DNA from 3 places in the Bradyrhizobium sp. USDA 3262 genome. Region 1 is predicted to be linked to each of the others. Evidence: predicted binding sites of a transcription regulator. Region 1 holds the regulator's gene; each other region holds the start of a gene.
The links. Region 1 encodes HrcA, which represses chaperone genes, less so after heat shock. Its sites were predicted from a motif close to GTTAGCACTCNCNNNNNGNGAGTGCTAAC; they were not measured.
Positions count from the first base shown of each region.

Region 1 (7,158 bases):
CATCGAGCGCCTGCACGCCGAGCGAGACGCGGTTGACGCCGGCTGCGCGATAGCCGCGAAAGCGCGTCGCCTCGACGCTGGTCGGATTGGCCTCGAGCGTGACCTCGACATCGCGCGAGACCTGCCAGTGCTTGCCGATGGCATCGAGCACGGCACCGACGGTTTGCGGCTGCATCAATGACGGCGTGCCGCCGCCGAGGAAGATCGAGGACACCTGACGCCCCGGCACGCGCGCGGCCGTCGTCTCGATCTCGCGGGCGAACGCGCGCACGAAGCGCTCCTCGTCGACCGGTGCATGCCGCACGTGGCTGTTGAAATCACAATACGGGCATTTCGAAAGGCAGAACGGCCAGTGCACGTAGACGCCGAAGGCTTCTCGGTCAGCGTGGCTCAAGGCAGATCTCCGCGAGCTTCACGAAGGCGCGGGCGCGATGCGATAGGCCGAGCCCGAGCGGCGGCAGGCCGTGCTTCTCGATGCTGCTCATCTCGCCGAAGGTCCGTGTGTAGCCGTCGGGCAGGAAGGCCGGATCATAGCCGAAGCCGGCACTGCCACGCGGCGGCCAGACCAGGGTTCCATCGACGCGGGCCTCGACCTCCTCGAGATGGTCGTCGGGCCAGGCCACGCACAACGCCGAGACGAAGTGCGCCTTGCGCCGGTCCGGTGCGGTGGCGCCGCGTTCCTGCAGCAGCCGCTCGATCCGCGTCATCGCCGCCATGAAATCCTTGCCCTCGCCGGCCCAGCGCGCCGAGTAGATCCCGGGCGCGCCGTCGAGCGCGTCGACCACGATGCCGGAATCGTCGGCGAAGGCGGGCAGTCCGGTCGCCTTCGCTGCCGCGATCGCCTTGATCGCCGCGTTGGCGCGAAAACTGTCGCCGGTCTCCTCGGGCTCGGCGAGGTCAAGCTCGCCCGCCGACACCACCTCCACGCCGTGCGGCGCCAGCAGTTCCCGCATCTCGGCAAGCTTGCCGGGATTATGGGTGGCGATGACGAGCCTTCCGGTGATTCGGCGGTGCATGACCAATCTGACTACGCCACCGCGATCTTTTGCAAGTCGACCAGACGCGCGACACCTTTGCGCGCCAGGGCCATCAGCGCCAGAAACTCGCCTTCCGAGAACGGCGTCTTCTCGGCGGTACCCTGCACCTCGATGATCCGGCCGTCACCGGTCATGACGAAATTGGCGTCGGTGTCGGCTTCGGAATCCTCGGCATAGTCGAGATCGAGCACCGGCGTGCCCTGGTAGATGCCGCAGGAGATCGCCGCCACGTTGTCGCGCAACACATTGGTCTTCAGCATGTTGCGGGTCTTCATCCAGTTGATGCAGTCGGCCAGCGCCACCCAGGCACCGGTGATCGAGGCGGTGCGGGTGCCGCCGTCGGCCTGGATGACGTCGCAATCGACCGTGATCTGGCGCTCGCCGAGCGCCTCGAGATCGACAGCCGCGCGCAGCGAGCGGCCGATCAGCCGCTGGATCTCGACCGTCCGGCCGCCCTGCTTGCCGGCCGAGGCCTCGCGGCGGGTGCGTTCCAGGGTGGCACGCGGCAGCATGCCGTATTCGGCAGTGACCCAGCCGCGGCCCTGGCCCTTCAGCCACGGCGGCAACCGCTCTTCCAGCGTGGCGGTCACCAGCACATGGGTGTCGCCGAACTTCACCATGCAGGAACCCTCGGCATATTTGACGACGCCGCGTTCCAGCGACACGGGACGCAGTTCATCGGGTGCACGGCGGCTTGGCCGCATGAAATCCTCCAGAAATCCGAGAAAATTGGCTGGCCGTGCTTGTAGGAGGGGGAAGGGGCAGCGGCAAGGGTTTTCGGCCCCGGTATGGTCCGGTACGAGGGGGCCGAATGCATGCTTGTCATCGGCCTCCCGGATCGACAAATTATGCAGTAATTGTGAGGGACTGGAGTGTGACTCACCACGATCCGATCGGCCTGATCGCGCCGCATGCCGGGCTCGCCCAGCTCAACGAGCGTTCGCGCGACATTTTTCGTCAAATCGTCGAAAGCTATCTCGCGACCGGCGAGCCGGTCGGTTCGCGCAACATTTCGCGCCTGATCGCATTACCGCTGTCGCCGGCCTCGGTCCGCAATGTGATGTCGGATCTCGAGCAGCTCGGCCTGATCTATGCGCCGCACACCTCCGCCGGACGGTTACCGACCGAACTCGGGCTGCGCTTCTTCGTCGATGCGCTGATGCAGGTCGGCGACCTCACCGAGGCCGAGCGTCAATCGATCCAGACCCAGCTTGCGGCCGTCGGCCGCGCGCAATCCGTCGAGGCCGCGCTTGGCGAAGCCCTGACGCGGCTGTCGGGACTGACCCGTGCCGCGGCGGTGGTGCTGACGCAAAAGTCGAATGCGCGGCTGAAGCACATCGAGTTCGTCCGGCTGGAGCCGGAGAAGGCGCTGGTCGTGCTGGTCGGCGAAGACGGCCAGGTCGAAAACCGCGTGCTGGCGCTGCCGCCGGGTGTTCCATCCTCGGCCCTGACCGAGGCGACCAACTTCCTCAATGCGCGGATCCGCGGCCGGACGCTGGCTGAAGCGCGGCTCGAGCTCGAGACGGCATTGACACAAAACCGCGCCGAGCTCGATCAGCTCACGCAAAAGGTGGTCGCGGCCGGCATCGCGAGCTGGTCCGGCGGCGAGAACGAGGACCGTCAGCTGATCGTGCGCGGTCACGCCAATCTGCTCGAGGACCTGCATGCGCTCGACGATCTCGAGCGCATCAAATCGCTGTTCGACGATCTCGAAACCAAGCGCGGCGTGATCGATCTGCTCGGCCGCGCCGAACGCGGCGAGGGCGTGCGGATCTTCATCGGCTCGGAGAACAAGCTGTTTTCGCTGTCGGGTTCCTCGACCATCATCGCGCCCTACGGCGATGCCCAGGGCCGGATCGTGGGCGTCCTCGGCGTGATCGGACCGACGCGGCTGAACTACGCGCGGGTGATCCCGACCGTCGATTATGCCGCGCGCATCGTCAGCAAGATGCTGGGCGGCTGACCGGAGGGCGATTTCGCTTTCATTTGACGGGTTTTCTTTACCCAAGCCGGAGATCCCAGTTCCCGAGACCGGTATGTTGCGCTTGATTTTCGCCGCCCAAAGCACGATATCCCGGCAAGCAATCCCCAAGATTTGAACCGACGCGAGTTTTCGAGAAGGCAAGCCATGACCGATCCGAACCGGGCCAATGACAACACCGAGAATTCGGCGCCGACGGGTGAGCCCGTGGTCTCGAAGCCCTACATCATGCCTGACGAGCCCGAGGCCGGATCGGCCGAGGCGCTGACCAAGGAACTCGCCGAGGCGCGCGACCGCACGCTGCGCACGCTGGCCGAGATGGAGAATCTCCGCCAGCGCACCCGCCGCGAGGTCGCCGACGCCAAGACCTACGGCATCACCGGCTTTGCCCGCGACGTGCTCGATATCGCCGACAACCTGCAGCGCGCGCTCGATGCGGTGCCGGCCGAGACCAAGGAAGCCGCCGATCCCGGCCTGAAGGCGCTGATCGAAGGCGTCGAGCTGACCGAACGTTCGCTGCTCAACGCGCTAGAGAAGAACGGCGTCAAGAAGTTCGACCCGATCGGCGAGAAGTTCGATCCGAACTTCCAGCAGGCGATGTTCGAGGTGCCTGATCCGTCGGTGCCGTCGGGCACCGTGGTGCAGGTCGTGCAGGCCGGTTACATGATCGGCGAGCGCATCCTGCGTCCGGCCCTGGTCGGCGTCTCCAAGGGCGGCGCCAAGGCCGCCCCGACCGCGGACATCACCGCCTGATCCATCCGATCCCGGCTGCCCGTGAGTTCGCGGATTGCGCGGGCTCACGGTCGCGGCTTCTCGTGGGCCTTCGGCCAATAGGTGCCGAAGCTCCAGAGATTTCCTTCCGGATCGCGGCAGGCGAAGTCGCGGCTGCCATAGTCGGTGTCTCGCAGTTCCATCTCGATCTTGGCGCCGGCAGCCTTGACCTTTGCGTGCAGCGCGTCGGGATCGTCGACGGCGATATAGATCGAGTCGGTGCGGCGGTTGTCGAGGTCGCCGACCAGCCGGCCATATGCGTCGTCGCGGCTCTGGCCTAGCATCAGCATCGAGGAACCATAGGCGAGCTCGGCGTGATGGATCACGCCGCCATCGCGGTAGACGACGTGTTCGGTGAACCCAAGCACCGTCGTGAGCCAATTGGTCATCGCCTCGGCGTCCCTGCAGCGCAGGGTCGGGTAGATGCGGGGCGGTTCGATCTCGTGCGTCATGGTCATTCACCTCCTTGGCTGACGGCGCCATCCTGCACGAGGCAACGCGGCGTCGGCTTGAAGGTTTGTTACCAGTCCGCCAGCCCATCGCCGGCGTGAACCAGCCGGCGGTCGGTCAGCGCCTGGCGGCGCGCCCAGGCGGTTGGCGGTTCGCCCGCGAATTCGACGAACTCGCGGGCGAGATGGGCCTGATCGGCATAGCCGCTTTCCGCCGCGATCCCCGCCCAGCCAAGCGCGGCGCCGCTTTGTGCCAGCCGGCTCGCCCGGTGAAACCGCATCATGCGCGCGAGCGATTTGGGGGCGAGGCCGAGCTCGGACCGAAACCGGCCGGCCAGATGCTTGCGGCTCCAGCCGATCTCATCGGCCAGTGCCGTGATGCTGACAGCACCGGCCGAACGCGCCAGTTTTCGATAGGCGAACGCGACTTCGGGAGACGGCATGTGGCCGGCGCGGCGCAGCACGAACGCCTCGATCAGGTCGAAGCGGCGCTGCCAGCACGCCACGGCGCCGAGCTGCTCGCGCAGACGACGGCCATCATGGCCGAGCACATCGTCGATATCGACCATGCGCCCGGCCAGGTCGGTCACGGCGCCGCCGAAGTAGCTGTAGGCGCCAAGCGGGGTGAAATCGACCTGCACGCAGGCAGCGTGCCCGTCGGACTCGATGTAGACAGGCCCGGCATGCAGGCCGGCGGCGAAGCTGAGCTGACGATCGGCCGCACTGGGCTCGCGCGACAGCGCGATCAGGAACGGCGAGCCGAAACTGATGATCAGCGGGACGATCAGCGGCGCGGCTTGTCGTTGTGCGAACCGGCCGGTCGCGGTCTCGCGATAACCGGTGATCCGGACGATCAGGCCTGCCAGGCGCGGCGATGGCAGGCGCTGGGCGAGATCGAATGCAAGAGGTGACGCAGACGCGGCCATGCGAACTCGCGAGGCTGCGTCTTACGCGATATCCGAGGACTGGATGCGCTTGACGCCGGCCTTGGCCATGTCGTCCCAGGCCTTGGCGAGCGATCCCTGGGTGTCGATGCCGCGGCAGGCATCTTCCACCACATAGGTCTCGAAGCCGGCCTTGCGCGCATCGAGCGCGGTCCATGCCACGCAGAAGTCGGTGGCGAGCCCGGCCACGAAAACCCGCTCGACGTTGCGCGCCTTCAGATAGGCGGCGAGCCCGGTGGTGGTCTTGCCGTCGGCCTCGGTGAAGGCGGAGTAGCTGTCGACGTCCTTGTGAAAACCCTTGCGGATGATCAGCTCGGCCTGCGGGATCGCGAGCTCCTTCGACAGCGAGGCGCCATCGGTGCCCTGGACGCAGTGGTCGGGCCACAGCACCTGCTTGCCATAGGCAAGGTCGACGGTCTCGAACGGCTTCTTGCCGGAATGGGTCGAGGCAAAGGAGATGTGCCCGGGCGTGTGCCAGTCCTGCGTCATCACCACATTGGCAAAGCTCTTGGCGATCCGGTTGATCACCGGCACCACCTGCTCGCCGTCCTTCACCGCGAGGCTGCCGCCGGGCAGGAAGCAGTTCTGGACGTCGATGACGAGCAGCGCGGAGCCGTCGTCGGGCTTGATCGCAGCTGCCCAGAGATGTTTTGGAACCAGCGCGGCAAGCGCCAGCGTACCGAGCCCTGCAACGACCTGTCGTCGATCCAACATCGCGCCCCTCCTCGCTTTGATAGCCGCGGCGAGGAGGCTAGTTCCGTTCGTGGAGCTGCGAAAGTCCGATTTTTCGGCGGGCCTGTCAGCCGCGCGGCTGGATGCCGTCGCGCACCGCGCGAAAGCGCGGGAAGGCCTTCTCCCAATCGGTGCGCGGGGAGCTGCCGATGATGCGCATCGATGTTTGCGCGCCGAACCGTAGCCACTGCACGATGGTCACCGGGGTATTGTCCTTGCCGCTGACGGCGTCGATGCGCGTCTCGAAGCCGGGCTGGCCGTCGATCCGGATCGGTTCGGACATGGTGATCCGCCCATCGCGCACGCCGGGGATCGTGGTGGCGATCTGCTGGGCGAAGCGACCGCGATCATCTGGTGTGGCCGGGGCCGAGCCGATGATGCCAAGCAGCATGAAGGGCTTGGTCTCAAGGCCCTTGTCGTCGCCATCGGCCATCAGCAGCGCCGCGCCCGGCGCCAGCATGCGGACATTCTTGAAGCTGCTGAGCTCGGTGACCTTGAACGGCATCATGCCGAGCTGTTCGTCGACCGGCACCTCGTTGCGGATCTGGGCGGTGGCGAACATCTGCCGCACGGCGTCGTCGGTGTAGATCTTGCTCGCGTTCTCCGGCACCTGCACCGCGACATAGCCGGAGAAGGTCGGTCCCGGCAGGATCATGGAATAGCGCCGCACATTGGTGGTGCCGTCGCGCGCGCTCTCCACGGTGTAATAGGCAAGGCCGGCCGGCGTCTCGAGGCTCTCGGGCTTGATGTTTCCGCTACCGGCCGGGTTGGCCTTGAAGGCGCTCACGACCTCGTTGTAGGCGTCCGCGGGCAGATCGGCGATCAAGACCTTCACGCCCTGGTCCTCGGTCTCGAAGCCGATGAACGACTTGGCGCGGTTGAGGCCCACCAGCGGCTTCATCCCGACATGCGCGCCCGGCGGAAACACCACGTCGGCGGCAAAGCCACGACAGGTGGCAGCAAGCAGCAAGGCAACCGCAACGAGAAGTCGAAAAGGCGTCATGGGGGATCTACCGGTTTTGCTTGGTGGCCGCGCAACGGGGCCGGTGCAGGGCTGGATGGCCTCTTTCAGTCGGACCGCTTTTAGCGGTTTTGATGACCCTGCAACAGGTCGCCAAAGCCCCGCTTCGGACCTGCAGGCCCGATTCCGTGGGCTTTTCGTCCCGATTGGCTGGCACTTTCCAGTTTCCCGACGTTTCCGACGATCGGCCGCCAGCGGCCAAACAGCGCGCCTTGGCCTGCGC
Region 1 covers NZ_JBSSCT010000001.1:1,085,078-1,092,235, reverse strand. Annotated here, with positions in the region: gene hemW (radical SAM family heme chaperone HemW) at 1-394, opposite strand, end outside; gene rdgB (RdgB/HAM1 family non-canonical purine NTP pyrophosphatase) at 381-1,016, opposite strand; gene rph (ribonuclease PH) at 1,028-1,741, opposite strand; gene hrcA (heat-inducible transcriptional repressor HrcA) at 1,912-3,000, shown strand; gene grpE (nucleotide exchange factor GrpE) at 3,166-3,771, shown strand; gene ACVWYP_RS05055 (VOC family protein) at 3,816-4,241, opposite strand; gene ACVWYP_RS05050 (AraC family transcriptional regulator) at 4,310-5,164, opposite strand; gene pncA (bifunctional nicotinamidase/pyrazinamidase) at 5,186-5,896, opposite strand; gene ACVWYP_RS05040 (hypothetical protein) at 5,982-6,917, opposite strand.

Region 2 (7,158 bases), 5.6 Mb from region 1:
CATGATCGGCGGCCTCGGCATCATGGCGCCCGAGCGGCGCGACGAGATCAACGCGCTCGGGCTGAAGTCGATCGTCTCGGGCACGCTGACGACCTGCCTGATGGGCGCGATCGTGGGGATGATGACGCAGCCGTAGCCGCAGTAGCCCGGAGGAGCCAACGGGTCGCGCGAACGCGCGCCCGATGACAGGCTCCGCGCAATCCGGGGCGGTGCTGACGCGGTGAAGCTCCCTGTCAAGCGGATCATTGTTGGGCCGGCCGACGGCGCGGACGCACGTAGCCGCGCATTGAGCCGTCGCTTGCAATAACGCGATGACAGGGGATCGATGGGTCGTAATTCGTGCGCATTATGGCACCAACCGCGCGTGCAGCCCTCGGATTGCCGGCTTTAGCAGCGACAGCTTTGTACGTCATGGCCTTCCCCTTTGGGATCTTGCGCACGATGTCGCGGACCTTATCTGAAAAGGTTTTCATAGGCCGAGTGTAGCAGATTTCTCAGAGGGTTTTCGCCTTTTTACCTGCGGTTGGAACGAGCGCGTCGCGTTGGCACCGAAGATTCGACTGGACGTGCCGGTGTTCGTTTCGAAGTGCGCGCCGCCGTCTTAACATTGTGGGCAGCTATTGGCCCCTAGCGCCGTTTGCCGCGCAGTGCCGGCGTGGACGCAAACGGAGCATTGCGGACATCGACCGGCGGCTCCGCCCGATGCGATTCGAGGTGAATGACCCAACTCGGACATAGCGCGGTGTGCCCGCCGCGTCATTTCGCTGCGATGCGGAATTTGCGGCGACCCCAATGTCCAAGGAAGCGAGCTTCGACCTGTAGCTGAAGAACAATGCTCGCACAGCGGGGTTGATAACTGGGGCAAAGTCAAAAAGGAGGACTTGATGGCTGCTGATCGATCGACCGTTCACGGGTCCGATCTGGACATCGTGGCGGGGAACGGCCTCCTTCATCGCCGTATGTTTTTGACAGCGGGTACGGCGGCTGCGGCCGCCGTTGCCAGTTCCGCTCTGCCTAATCCAGCTGCCGCCGACGCGTTACCGGTTGAGCCCTGGATGAAGGTGCCGGGATCCGGATTCGTCGGCTACGGCCAGCCAGCGAAATACGAAGAAAAGGTCGCCAGAACTTGGAACACCGCGCCAGGCACGACCGGCACAGGTGCCGCCCGCACACCGCTCCATTTGCTCGACGGCATGATCACGCCCAATAGCGTGCATTTTGAACGTTCTCATAGCGGCATTCCCGACATTAACCCGGATACCCACCGGCTGTTAATCCACGGCCTAGTCAAGCGCCCGCTGACCTTCACGCTGGAAAGCCTAGAACGCTATCCGCGCGAGTCGCGCGTCTCATTTCTCGAATGTGGTGGTAACGGCCAATTGCTGTACCAGAAGGAGGCCGCCGCGGTTGGAGTCCAGGCGATTCACGGCCTTGTCTCCTGCGCCGAGTGGACGGGCGTAAGGCTCGCGATCCTGTTGCAGGAAGCAGGCGTCGATCCGAAGGCCAAATGGATTTTAGCCGAAGGTGCAGATGCTGCCGGCATGAGCCGCAGCATACCGTTGGCGAAAGCGATGGATGACGCATTGATTGCTCTCTACCAGAACGGTGAGCGCGTGAGGCCATCCAACGGCTATCCGATGCGACTCCTGCTGCCGGGATACGAAGGCAACATGAATGTGAAATGGCTCCGGCGCATCAAGCTGACCGAAGCGCCGACGATGACCAAGGATGAGACATCGAAGTACACGATCACCTTGCCCGACGGGAAATCCCTTCAGTTTGTGCTCCCTCAGGAAGGGAAGTCTGTGATCACACGGCCTTCACCGGGGCTGACTATGAAAGAGCCCGGCCTCTATGAAATCTCGGGTCTTGCCTGGTCGGGCTATGGCAAGGTCACCAAGGTTGAGGTCTCGGCCGACGGCGGCAAAAGCTGGGCAAAGGCGGCGTTGCAGTCGCCCGTGCTGTCGAAGGCGTTGACACGCTTCCGCATTCCGTGGCGGTGGAACGGCGGACCCGCGGTCCTGCAAAGCCGCGCGACCGACGAGACCGGTTACGTCCAGCCGACGCGAGAGAAGATGATCGCCGCGCGCGGCAACCGAACCATCTATCACTCCAACGCCATCACGGCCTGGGCCGTTTCCAACAAAGGCGAGGTAAAGCATGTCTATGCGTAACCCTCTCCTCATCGCCGCCTCAGGTCTTGCCATGGCTTCGGCCGTCGCATTCGCGGCTGAAAGCCCAAACTTCGGACGGGCGGCAACACCGGAGGAAATTGCCTCTTGGGACATCAGCATTGGTCCAGACGGCGTCGGCTTGCCGCCTGGCAGCGGGACCCCAAAGCAAGGTGAAGCCGTGTACGCGGCAAAATGCACCGCCTGCCATGGCGAGAAAGGAGCCGGGAAGCCCAACGATCAGCTCGTGGGCGGACAAGGAACGCTTCGCGGTGACAAGCCTCCGGTCAAAACCGTGGGAAGCTTCTGGCCCTATGCCACGACAGTCTTCGACTATGTGCGGCGAGCGATGCCATATAACGAATCGAAGTCGTTGACCAATGACGAAGTTTATGCGGTCGTCGCTTATATCCTGAACCTCAACGGCATCATTGCAGACAACGACACCATGGATGCGCAGACACTGCAAAAGGTGAAAATGCCGAACCGGAATGGATTTGTGACGTTTTCGCGCGGAAAATAAAGCTGCCTGAATGTCTGGGTCTGGCCCATCGCGACATCTTGCTTTGCCGCACGAACTTGGTCGCTATCGGGACAAAGCGGACGTAGAGTCACGCCGACGGTTTTATGGGTACACGGCCTGGAAAATCGTCATGCCCGGGCTTGACCCGGGCATCCATCAGCCAAGAAGGAGTCTTTCGAAGCAGGATGGATGGCCGGGTCAAGCCCGGCCATGACGACTGCGCTAGAGCCTACGCCTTCAGCTCCACCGTCTTGAACTCGGCCGGCAGGATCACCTCCAGCAGTTCGACGTCGTCGGAATAGTCCAGGATCATGTGCCGGATGCGCGGCGGCTGGGTCCAGGCGCTGCCTTGCTGCATCAGCGTCTCGCCCTCGCCTTCCATGTAGGTCTTCACCCAGCCCTTGAGCACATAGACCATCTGGAAGTCGACATCGTGGAAATGCAGCTTCGACACTTCATCGGGATTGCACGGTCCCTGCAGCCGGATGACGTGTGCCTGCGCGAGGCCATGCGAGGCGGCGGCGATGCCGAGGTCGCGGTACTTGGCATAGGTGCGCAGCCCGTCGGCCTTGAAGTCCTCTTCGCGGTGATGGCTGATGGCGACGCGCTGCTTCGGCCGGGCCTTGGTTGCAGCTTTCGGCGCACTCTTCTTGGCCGCCGAGACGCGGCCTTTCGACTTGATGGTCTTGCGCGCGGACGATTTCGCGGATGTCTTTTTGGCGCCGGCGCCGAGCCCCGACCATTTCTTCTTCACCGCGGTCTTGGCTGCCGATCTTGATGCCGTCTTCTTGGCCATTGTTTCGCCTCCCGTCTTTTTCTGACGGACGAAGGCTAACACAAGTCGCGCGCCGCGAGGCGAGCAAAGGCGCACACCGCGCTTTTGCCCCCTTGCCCGCTCAATGCAGCCGGAACACGCCGTCGACGGCACGCAGCTCGGCCGGCTTGACCAGCTTGGAATGCGCCACCGTCACCGAAAACAGCGGGCCTTCGAGCTTCGCCTGCCAGAACGCGAGGAAATCCTGCAGCGCCGGAAATTTCGGAAACAGGTCGTAGTTCTGCCAGACATAGGTCTGCAGCAACGAGGGGTGATCCGGCATCCGATAGAGGATTTGCGCCGTCGTCAGCCCGTACCCCAGCAACTGCTTCCGGAAATCGTCGGAAACAACCCCACCAACTCGCGAGACCATGCCAACCTCCTGTGACGGAGCGCATTCACGTGGTGGCCGACCTCCCCCGCCGGACCACCGGCAATGGATGCGCTCACATGAGAGAAATGTGACGCACGCGACTAACCCATCTCAAGCCCAAATGTTTAATAGGTTGTTGAAATTTCTTGCGTTGGCAGCAGCTTACCGCATCTGCTAATAGCCCCGGCGACCCCTCGTGGGCGGCATTAAGGATGCCGAAATGATCTCGGCATCCTTTTGGCAGGCGGCACTCACGAGTGCCAATTTTTCTGCTAGAGGCACTTGCCCGCCGCCAAGGCTTGGCCTATCTCCTGCCCAGCCAGTCTGGCACTCGCTGGACTGGACTGCTAACTCTCCAAAAATCTACAGCATCTACAAATCTTTAGGAGGACTGCATGAAATTCCGTCCGCTTCACGACCGCGTCGTGGTCAAGCGTATCGACGCCGAAGAGAAGACTGCTGGCGGCATCATCATTCCGGACAGTGCCAAGGAAAAGCCCTCGCAGGGCGAAGTCATCGCCGTTGGCCCGGGCGGCCGCGATGAAGCTGGCAAGCTGATCCCGATCGACCTCAAGGTCGGCGACCGCGTGCTGTTTGGCAAGTGGTCCGGCACCGAGGTCAAGATCGACGGCGAAGACCTGCTGATCATGAAGGAAAGCGACATCATGGGCGTCCTCGACGTCCCCGCTTCCAAGAAGAAGGCGGCCTAAGCGCCTCCCTCCCTCCCAGGTTAAATCTCTCAAGGAAAAATTCAGATGGCAGCTAAAGAAGTCAAATTCTCCGTCGAGGCGCGCGACAAGATGCTGCGCGGCGTCGACATCCTCGCCAACGCGGTGAAGGTCACCCTCGGTCCGAAGGGCCGCAACGTGGTGCTCGAAAAGTCGTTCGGCGCTCCCCGCATCACCAAGGACGGCGTCACCGTCGCCAAGGAGATCGAGCTCGAGGACAAGTTCGAGAACATGGGCGCCCAGATGGTGCGCGAAGTCGCCTCCAAGTCCGCTGACGCGGCCGGCGACGGCACCACCACTGCGACCGTGCTCGCGGCTGCGATCGTGAAGGAAGGCGCCAAGTCGGTCGCCGCCGGCATGAACCCGATGGACCTCAAGCGCGGTATCGACCTCGCGGTCGAAGCCGTCGTTGCAGACCTCCAGAAGAACTCGAAGAAGGTCACCTCGAACGAGGAAATCGCCCAGGTCGGCACCATTTCGGCCAACGGCGATGCCGAGATCGGCAAGTTCCTCTCCGACGCCATGAAGAAGGTCGGCAATGAGGGCGTGATCACGGTCGAGGAAGCCAAATCGCTCGAGACCGAACTCGACGTCGTCGAGGGCATGCAGTTCGACCGCGGCTACATCTCGCCCTACTTCGTGACCAACGCCGACAAGATGCGCGTTGAGATGGACGACGCCTACATCCTCATCAACGAGAAGAAGCTCTCGTCGCTGAACGAGCTGCTGCCGCTGCTGGAGGCCGTGGTGCAGACCGGCAAGCCGCTGGTCATCGTCGCCGAAGACGTCGAAGGCGAAGCCCTCGCCACCCTCGTCGTCAACCGCCTGCGTGGCGGCCTGAAGGTCGCGGCCGTCAAGGCTCCGGGCTTCGGCGATCGCCGCAAGGCCATGCTGCAGGACATCGCGATCCTGACCGGCGGCCAGGCCATCTCGGAAGACCTCGGCATCAAGCTCGAGAACGTCACGCTGCAGATGCTCGGTCGCGCCAAGAAGGTGATGATCGACAAGGAGAACACCACGATCGTCAACGGCGCCGGCAAGAAGGCCGACATCGACGCCCGCGTTGCCCAGATCAAGGCGCAGATCGAGGAGACCACCTCGGACTACGACCGTGAGAAGCTGCAGGAGCGTCTCGCCAAGCTCGCAGGCGGCGTCGCGGTGATCCGCGTCGGCGGCGCGACCGAGGTCGAGGTGAAGGAGCGCAAGGATCGCGTTGATGACGCGATGCATGCGACCCGCGCGGCTGTCGAGGAAGGCATCGTCCCGGGCGGCGGCGTCGCCCTGCTCCGTGCGTCCGAGCAGCTCAAGGGCCTGCGCACCAAGAACGACGACCAGAAGACCGGCGTCGAGATCGTACGCAAGGCGTTGTCGGCTCCCGCTCGCCAGATCGCGATCAACGCCGGTGAAGACGGTTCGGTCATCGTCGGCAAGATCCTGGAGAACAAGGCCTACAACTACGGCTTCGACTCCCAGACCGGCGACTATGCCGACCTCGTCAAGAAGGGCATCATCGACCCGACCAAGGTCGTGCGCACCGCGATCCAGAACGCTGCCTCGGTTGCCGCGCTCCTGATCACCACGGAAGCGATGGTTGCCGAGCTGCCGAAGAAGAACGCCGGCGGCCCCGCGATGCCTCCGGGCGGCGGCATGGGCGGCATGGACTTCTAAGCGACGAAGTCGTCCCGGACGCGGTGCAGCGCAAAGCGGTGCACCGCAGAGCCGGGATCTCGCTCAGCGAAAACGAAATGCAAAACCCCGGCAGCGATGCCGGGGTTTTTGTTTGGGGCGAGCTCGCTTACCGCAGCGCGGCCAGTGCGAATATTTGCACAACCTCACGCTGATGCAGGAGCCTCAGGCGGCTCTCAGCATGCACGTTATGCACAACACTCTCCGTAAATATACGTTGGTCTGAGTTGACAATCTCAAAAAAAATTTCGTGCGAGAGTCGCAAACCGAACCGACACTGTCGCCTTCGTCCCGCACAGTAAGCTCGGGACGAGATCGAACTTCACTCTCAAAAATCTGAATCGAGCACGGAGCGTCAGCTCCCGTGACGCGGGCAAGCGTTGCGGAGAATGCTCTCACTTGCGAGGGAGGCTGTGCGGTGGACGAAAACGAAGAGGTTCTCTGCCAAGCCGCCTGAAGAAGCGGCGTTGGAGTCAAATCGAGGATTCGTTCAAGGAGGGACCTGGCCGGTTGGAAGAAGCCCAGTGACGAGAGCGTGCAGCCCCCACTGCCGATGCTCCGTCAAACGCCGCAGGTGCGCGATGCCCCCCTACTACCCCGCGCACCGATCTGGGGCCAATCCAACCGGCCGGACTATTTTTGCAAGGCAAGAGGCAAAAAGCAAAAGGCAATATGGGAGGGAGGCGCTCATGGGCATGGTGATGGTCAGATGTCCGCAAACCGGACACGCGATTTCCACCGGAATCAAGACCGATCGCGAGAGCTTTCGACGCAGTACCGTGTTCTTCGCGCGCACGCCCTGTCCGTTTTGCCGCGCGGATCACGCCTGGTTTGCGCGGGACGCCTGGGTCGACGAGCCGAGC
Region 2 covers NZ_JBSSCT010000001.1:6,656,160-6,663,317, forward strand. Annotated here, with positions in the region: gene ACVWYP_RS31420 (NupC/NupG family nucleoside CNT transporter) at 1-136, shown strand, start outside; gene ACVWYP_RS31425 (MGMT family protein) at 243-473, opposite strand; gene soxC (sulfite dehydrogenase) at 885-2,174, shown strand; gene ACVWYP_RS31435 (c-type cytochrome) at 2,161-2,694, shown strand; gene ACVWYP_RS31440 (cupin domain-containing protein) at 2,924-3,490, opposite strand; gene ACVWYP_RS31445 (usg protein) at 3,591-3,881, opposite strand; gene ACVWYP_RS31450 (co-chaperone GroES) at 4,277-4,591, shown strand; gene groL (chaperonin GroEL) at 4,637-6,277, shown strand; gene ACVWYP_RS31460 (hypothetical protein) at 6,985-7,158, shown strand, end outside.
Region 2: a site for HrcA is predicted at 4,205-4,233, ahead of ACVWYP_RS31450 (co-chaperone GroES). Genes of this name have one in related genera too.

Region 3 (7,158 bases), 7.3 Mb from region 1:
ACGAGGAAGGCGGAGCGCAGGAGTTGGCGTGGCCTTTACCCTATGAAGCCAGCGATTTGCGCGATGTGGAGCGCAGAGTCCTGGAATGTCTGGGTGCCGCCCTTGTCAGCGAATGGAATGATCTGCCTACTGACGTCCAGCGCAGGCTCTTCGAGCACGCGGCCTCGGGCAAATCGCACGACGCCACCGTGTTGAAGACGCGGATCGCCCGTTTCCTGCATGATCATAAAGGTGCTTCGGGTGGGCGTTAACACGACTTTGGCAGATTTGTTCACGCCTTGCTCTTCGCTGACCTGTGTTCTGCAGTACCCGTATCGCGGATCTGATGGCTGAAGAATGAGAGCGACGATGGCGGGACGCGCGGCTGGCAGGTTGGGCTGAGGTGGTGGCCGTCGTTTCATTTTTGCGCCCCGTCTTGGCAATGCGGAAGTGCTGCAAGAAGGCGTAAGCAACCATCGTCATAAGAGCGTGACGATGAAGACCGTGCCAGAACCGTCCCATCGCGCCATGACGGTTGTAGCCGACCGCTGCAAGTCTATCTCGGCTGGTAGATTTGCGAGATAGCATTTCTTCTCTCCGAGTCGCGATGCTTGCCGATCGCCAACTCGCATTTTTTCACTTGGCATCAGCAAGCATTTCGTCCGCCGGCATCTATAACAAATCCGCGATGTGTATTGCCTTGTGTTTGGTGACTTCGCAGCCATCTCATGATAAAGAGTTAGCTAATCTCGGCACAAAGAGCACTGTAAACGGATTGCTTCACTATCGCGCCGATGCAAAGCCGTTTCTGAAGGATAGCCGATCATGACCATGCGCTCCCGACGCGAAACGGTCACCTTCAAGCATCCCTTCCGGATCAAGGGCGTCGACCGCCTCTTGCCTCCGGGTGCCTACGAGGTCATCACCGATGAGGAGATGATCGAAGGATTGTCGTTCGAGGCGTTTCGCCGGGTTGCCACTATGATCACGGTGCCGGCGGCGCCGCCGCGCACTTCAACGGTGGAGAGGATTTCCATCGACCCGGTCGATTTGGCTGACGCTCAGCGCATTGATGCCGACGCGCCTCGTGAGTGACGCACCACTCGATCTCGACAAGCACCGCTGAATGGCTGCACAAGAAGCGACCGACGTCCGGCGCATTCTGGCGCACGTCGAGAACAACGCAATGCCCCTGCGCGATGGGAAGCTTTCTTAAATCTGATGATGCGGCGTCCAACGACTTTCGCACCACACAGCTGGCCTTCACCGGATCCTTAGCCGCCGCGGTCTTGGCAGCTATTTCGTGTTGCTCTGAGCAGAATATCGTTTCGGGACGGTCTTGTACGTCCCCTTGCGGCGGCTTATGTGCTGATTAGCACTCGCTGGCCACGACTGCCATTTCGTCCAAAGCAACAACAACAAGAAAACAGGAGGACAGCATGAAATTCCGTCCGCTTCACGACCGCGTTGTGGTCAAGCGCATTGAGGCCGAAGACAAAACCGCTGGTGGCATCATCATTCCGGACACTGCCAAGGAAAAACCTTCGCAGGGCGAGATCACGGCGGTTGGCCCAGGCGGCCGAGATGAATCCGGCAAACTGATTCCCATCGATCTCAAGGTTGGCGACCGCGTCCTGTTCGGCAAGTGGTCAGGCACCGAGGTCAAGCTCGATGGTCAGGAACTACTGATCATGAAGGAAAGCGACATTATGGGCGTTCTCACTGAGCTGCCCGCCGCCAAGAAGAAGGTCGCATAGACGCCAGCCAATTTTCCTTATCCTGAGCCGTCCCTGCAGCCCGCGTCTCGAAGGACGAGGCCTGCAAATTCAAGTCCCGCCACTTAAGGGCTCGTCCAGTCGCACGGTCCTTGGATCTGACCAGTTGAAAACGGAGATCATTATGTCGGCCAAAGAAGTTAAGTTCGGCGTCGACGCCCGCGACAGGATGTTGCGCGGTGTTGAAATTCTCAACAATGCGGTTAAGGTCACGCTGGGGCCCAAGGGCCGGAACGTCGTGCTCGACAAGTCGTTCGGCGCTCCCCGCATCACCAAGGACGGCGTCACCGTCGCCAAGGAGATCGAGCTTGAGGACAAGTTCGAGAACATGGGCGCGCAGATGGTGCGAGAAGTTGCCTCCAAATCGGCAGATGCAGCTGGCGATGGCACCACCACCGCGACCGTGCTCGCGGCTGCGATCGTCCGTGAAGGCGCGAAGGCGGTTGCCGCCGGTATGAACCCGATGGACCTGAAGCGCGGTATCGACCTCGCGGTGGAAGCCGTGGTCGCCGATCTCGTGAAGAACTCCAAGAAGGTCACCTCGAACGAGGAGATCGCCCAGGTCGGCACCATCTCGGCCAACGGCGACGCGGAGATCGGCAAGTTCCTCTCCGACGCCATGAAGAAGGTCGGCAACGAGGGCGTCATCACGGTTGAAGAAGCCAAGTCGCTCGAGACCGAACTCGAGGTCGTCGAAGGGATGCAATTCGACCGCGGCTACATCTCGCCGTACTTCGTCACCAACGCCGACAAAATGCGCGCCGAAATGGAAGACGCCTACGTCCTCATCCACGAAAAGAAGCTATCTCAGTTGAATGAACTGCTTCCGCTGCTGGAAGCCGTCGTCCAGAGTGGCAAGCCGCTTGTGATTATCGCGGAAGACGTCGAGGGCGAAGCGCTCGCGACCCTGGTCGTGAACCGCCTCCGCGGCGGTCTGAAGGTCGCGGCCGTGAAGGCTCCGGGCTTCGGCGATCGCCGCAAGGCCATGCTGCAGGACATCGCGATCCTGACCGGCGGCCAGGCGATCTCGGAAGATCTGGGCATCAAGCTCGAGAACGTCACGCTCAACATGCTCGGTCGCGCCAAGAAGGTGATGATCGACAAGGAGAACACCACCATCGTCAGCGGCGCCGGTAAGAAGGCCGACATAGAGGCGCGGGTGGCGCAGATCAAGGCGCAGATCGAGGAGACCTCCTCGGACTATGACCGTGAAAAGCTGCAGGAGCGTCTTGCCAAACTCGCGGGCGGCGTCGCGGTGATCCGCGTCGGCGGCGCGACCGAGGTCGAGGTGAAGGAGCGCAAGGATCGCGTTGATGACGCGATGCATGCGACCCGCGCGGCCGTCGAGGAAGGCATCCTGCCGGGCGGCGGCGTCGCCCTGCTGCGTGCTTCCGAGCATCTCAAGGGGCTGCGCACCAAGAACGATGACCAGAAGACCGGCGTCGAGATCGTGCGCAAGGCGCTGTCTGCGCCGGCCCGCCAGATCGCGATCAACGCTGGCGAGGACGGCTCCGTTATCGTCGGCAAGATCCTGGAGAAGGATCAGTATGGCTACGGCTTTGACTCCCAGTCCGGCGAGTACGGCAACCTGGTCACCAAGGGCATCATCGACCCGACCAAGGTCGTTCGTGTGGCGATTCAGAATGCGGCTTCTGTTGCGGCGCTCCTGATCACTACCGAAGCCATGGTGGCCGAATTGCCAAAGAAGAACGCCGGCGGTGGCGGCATGCCTCAAGGTGGCGGCATGGGTGGTATGGATTTTTAAGTCCTACTCGTTCAGAGCTCAACAATAACGAAGGCCCGGCAGAGATGCTTGGGCCTTTTTTGCAGGAATCAGTAAAAAGCGGCCGCCGAGAAGCGTGATGAATTCTCGCCGTTTCACGGATTTCCGTGAGGACGCCTTGTGCAATATCTCAAAATCAGCACTTTGCATTGCAGCCGGGTGGCGGGTGAGAATTGTTACCAAACCAGTCAGGACTCACCCCACCGTTACTGGATTTTGGGAAGTGCATAGCTCCGCCCTGGTTGGTCGCCCCCGTGATTAGACCGAAGACCGCGATCATCTGGGACGCGGGGATCATGAGTAGCAGGCCGGCTACGATCGAGACATCCGGTGCAATAGCGACCACAGCGAGCAGCGGCATAATAGGGCCGAAGGAGCGCTTGTGTAGGCGACCCATCAGCCAGCCCAGGGTAAAGCGATCTTGCCGGTGCCTCGTCGTGCAGCCGCTGCAGCAGGACCGAGGCAGGCACAAACACCCCTTCATCGGCGGGCATTGTCGGCTTCAGCTGGTCGAGCTCGTTGGGACCCGGTACGCGGGGAAAGGATATTTTGGGAGGCGCCCGGTCGACACAGCCGACCCTGCGAGGGTCAGAGCCGACCCAGAAGTAGCAATACGACGAGGATGACCAGGATGGTACCGATGACCCCCATCCCACCGTGGCCATAGCCGTAGCCGTAGCCGCCGAAGCGGCCGCTGAAGCCACCAAGCAGGAAGATGATGAGGAGGATGATGAGGATAAGTCCGATCGACATTGTCCGACTCCTTTGGTGGGACCTTGTGGATATTGGGTCTCAAGTTTTGTCTGTCTTGCGAGTCGTCGACCTCCTGCAAGAGTCCGCAGGCGACCCCGGATAGGAGGGGCCGATGCAGTTGACCGGATCACAAGGGCGCAGCCGCGCCATCGCGATCCAGTGCGCGCTCGAGCGCGTGTTGAGTGGGAATGGTCTGTGACAGAGGTTGCCACGCCCAAACAGCGTCGCTCGTGCCCTCAATACGGGGCGTAGTATTGGCGGCGATAGGGATACGGGCCGCCGTAGTAATCTGGCGCATAGTAGCCCGGCGCGTAGCCTGGCCCGTAGGCTCCGTAGGCCCCGTAGGCGGCGGCTCCAGCCGCGGCACCCAGGATGCCAAGACCAATTGCGGCCCCCGGAGCGCCGTAGTAGCCGCGACCGCGGTAGTGGCGTCGGTAGTAGACTTCTGTCACTGCGGACGACGAAGCCGCTTCTGTCGGAAGAGTCGTGCTCGGCGAGATCGGAGCTGCCCCCGAAGGCAGCACCGAGGCGAGCGTCGCCGCACCGAAGAGTGCGACCGCAATCGCGTATTTCATTGTCTGCTGGTTCATGGTCGTATCCTCTCGAATTTGGAGCATCTCTAGCGGCAAGTCGATTGCGTGCCGCTGGCCGATAAAGAACCTCGACCCAGGGCGCTCGAGGCGCTGGTGGGGGCGGATCCGAGGATTCGTGGTTCTAGCGAACTCGCAGAGCCGCCTTTGTACTCGCGCCGCGACTTAACCGATTACTTGGCGCAAGTTTTGTCCGCCTTCAAAGCCGCTTCTGCCGAGGCCTTTGTCGTGTGAGCGGCGCCGACAACCTTCATGCTGCCGCCGGCAGCAGGCTGGCTCTCGACGATCTGACACTTCATGGTCGCAGTATCCTGAGCCAGGTAGAACGAGGAGGGCGATTGGCCAACGGTTTTGCCAGTCTCCGCCGCGAACGACGGAGAAGCGAATGCGAGAACAGAGACTGTCGCTAATAGAATTCTTTTCATAGTATCCACCAATTCTTATGCGTCCGGAATCGGACAAAGAATGAACAGGGCAAAGCCGACAAGAGTTCCAGCTATCGCCGATTTGTTTGTTTCGTGTGGATTGACGTGGGTCAGCGACAGCCCTGAAAGTCTGTCGACAGGTTATGCCAATCGCCCAATTCCATTCTGCCTAGCGGCGATCCTTCAGCGGGTGTTGCCGTTAGCGGGAATCATTTGGCTATAGCTGCGCTCCTCGCAAACATTCTCTCAATCATCGATGGATGCCGAGAGCAGGGCGGTGAGAAGTATTGTGCCGCAACGCGGCGCGAGCTCATGGTCAAAATTGCTCATTCAAGAAAATTTAACGAAAGGGAATTTGCCATCAGATTAGGACGGCATCACTGATCGCAATGTCACTCTTTGGCCCAAGCCCCACTGACGAGTAGGCGCAACAGGCGATGCCCATCATGAGCGGGCGCCTGAAGTCCCTTCTAGAAAACGTGAGGGCCTTGAAGCTGAACGACTGATCAGAAAGGTTGCCGAAGGTCCAATGCGTCGATCTATGATGTGACAAGAACTTCTACGGACATCCCGGCGAAGGCGCCGATGCTGCCGACGAAGCTGCCGGACACTGGAATCGTCTGCCGGATGTCGCGCGCGACCGCGACTGGGATCAGATTGAGGCCGCCGAGGCTGCGATTCGTCGGGTCGAAAGTGATCCAGCCGGCGCCCGGTACGAAGACCTCGGCCCACGCATGGGTTGATCCCGCATTGCTCGATCCGACGCTCTGTTGCTCTGGATTGTAAAGATAGCCGGAGACGATCCTGGCTCCGAACCCGAGCATGCGTGCTGCTTCGGTAAACAGCATCGCGAAATCCCGGCATGACCCCCAGCCACGATTTAACGTTTCTACCGGCGTTTGGGTACCCTCATCCTCACGGCTCTGGTACCGGACAGCTTCCGAAACGCCGACGCTCAGGTCCTTTAGCAGCGACAGCGTATCAGTCCGACTTCCTCGAACGAACATTTGTGCCCAACTTCGTAGGACCCCCGCCGTGTCCGAGAACTGGGGGAGAGCCAGGGCGCCGAGATCGGTCCAATCGTCATCAGAATAGCGGAATGGGTAAGACATGGCCGAGACAGCGATATCGAACACCGGCCATGCAACCGCGTCGAGCTGAAGCTCCGCGACGCTGGCGATCACCAGGTTGGAGGCTGTCATCTGAAACGTGGCCGTCGCGATTGCATTGCCAAACACATCGTGCGCCCAGGTCAAGGCCGCATGCGGCGTCACCGTGACGTTGCTCGAAATCAAACGAAGCTCGCGGCTTTCGCGCGGACGAAGCATCAAGCGGTGCGGCAACAGGTGCACGTGTTCGTTGAATCGATAGGTCGTCGTGTGAAGAACCTTCAGCGTAATCAACGCAAGCTCCAATCCGCGGCAGCGTCTGACAGGCCCTTATCCGGTGGTCCCCTCGGGAAGTATGGCCAAGTTGAACGTGCCCATGCAAATGTCAATCCAGACGACCGAAACCCGGGCGGATTTGCGGACGAGGCACCGAGCAAGAACGCTGCGATTCATTCATACGGTCATGTTGACGGGTGTCGAAGTGCAAGCACAACATCAGTTTCGCGGTGCGACAGGATCCGACAAGTGTGACGTGACCGCTGGTCGGAGGGCCGCAAATGATGGACAGCGTCGTGTCGGCATGACAACCCTGGATAGTGAGGCGACTAGGAGGGATCGAACCATGAAGAACCGGCCACCGCTTCCGCAACATTTGAGTCGCCATAGGTATCACGCGCTGCTGGTCCGGCTGCAAATCGAGCTCGTCAAGCTGCAGCGCAGCGTGATTGAGCGCGGCCAGCGAAT
Region 3 covers NZ_JBSSCT010000001.1:8,356,614-8,363,771, reverse strand. Annotated here, with positions in the region: gene ACVWYP_RS39460 (hypothetical protein) at 1-251, shown strand, start outside; partial or broken gene ACVWYP_RS39455 (IS701 family transposase) at 280-617, opposite strand; gene ACVWYP_RS39450 (hypothetical protein) at 805-1,074, shown strand; gene ACVWYP_RS39445 (co-chaperone GroES) at 1,419-1,736, shown strand; gene groL (chaperonin GroEL) at 1,879-3,519, shown strand; gene ACVWYP_RS39435 (exopolysaccharide biosynthesis protein) at 3,674-4,021, opposite strand; gene ACVWYP_RS39430 (DUF3309 family protein) at 4,126-4,290, opposite strand; gene ACVWYP_RS39425 (hypothetical protein) at 4,527-4,880, opposite strand; gene ACVWYP_RS39420 (transglutaminase family protein) at 5,845-6,708, opposite strand; partial or broken gene ACVWYP_RS39415 (polyphosphate kinase 2) at 7,037-7,158, shown strand, end outside.
Region 3: a site for HrcA is predicted at 1,351-1,379, ahead of ACVWYP_RS39445 (co-chaperone GroES). Genes of this name have one in related genera too.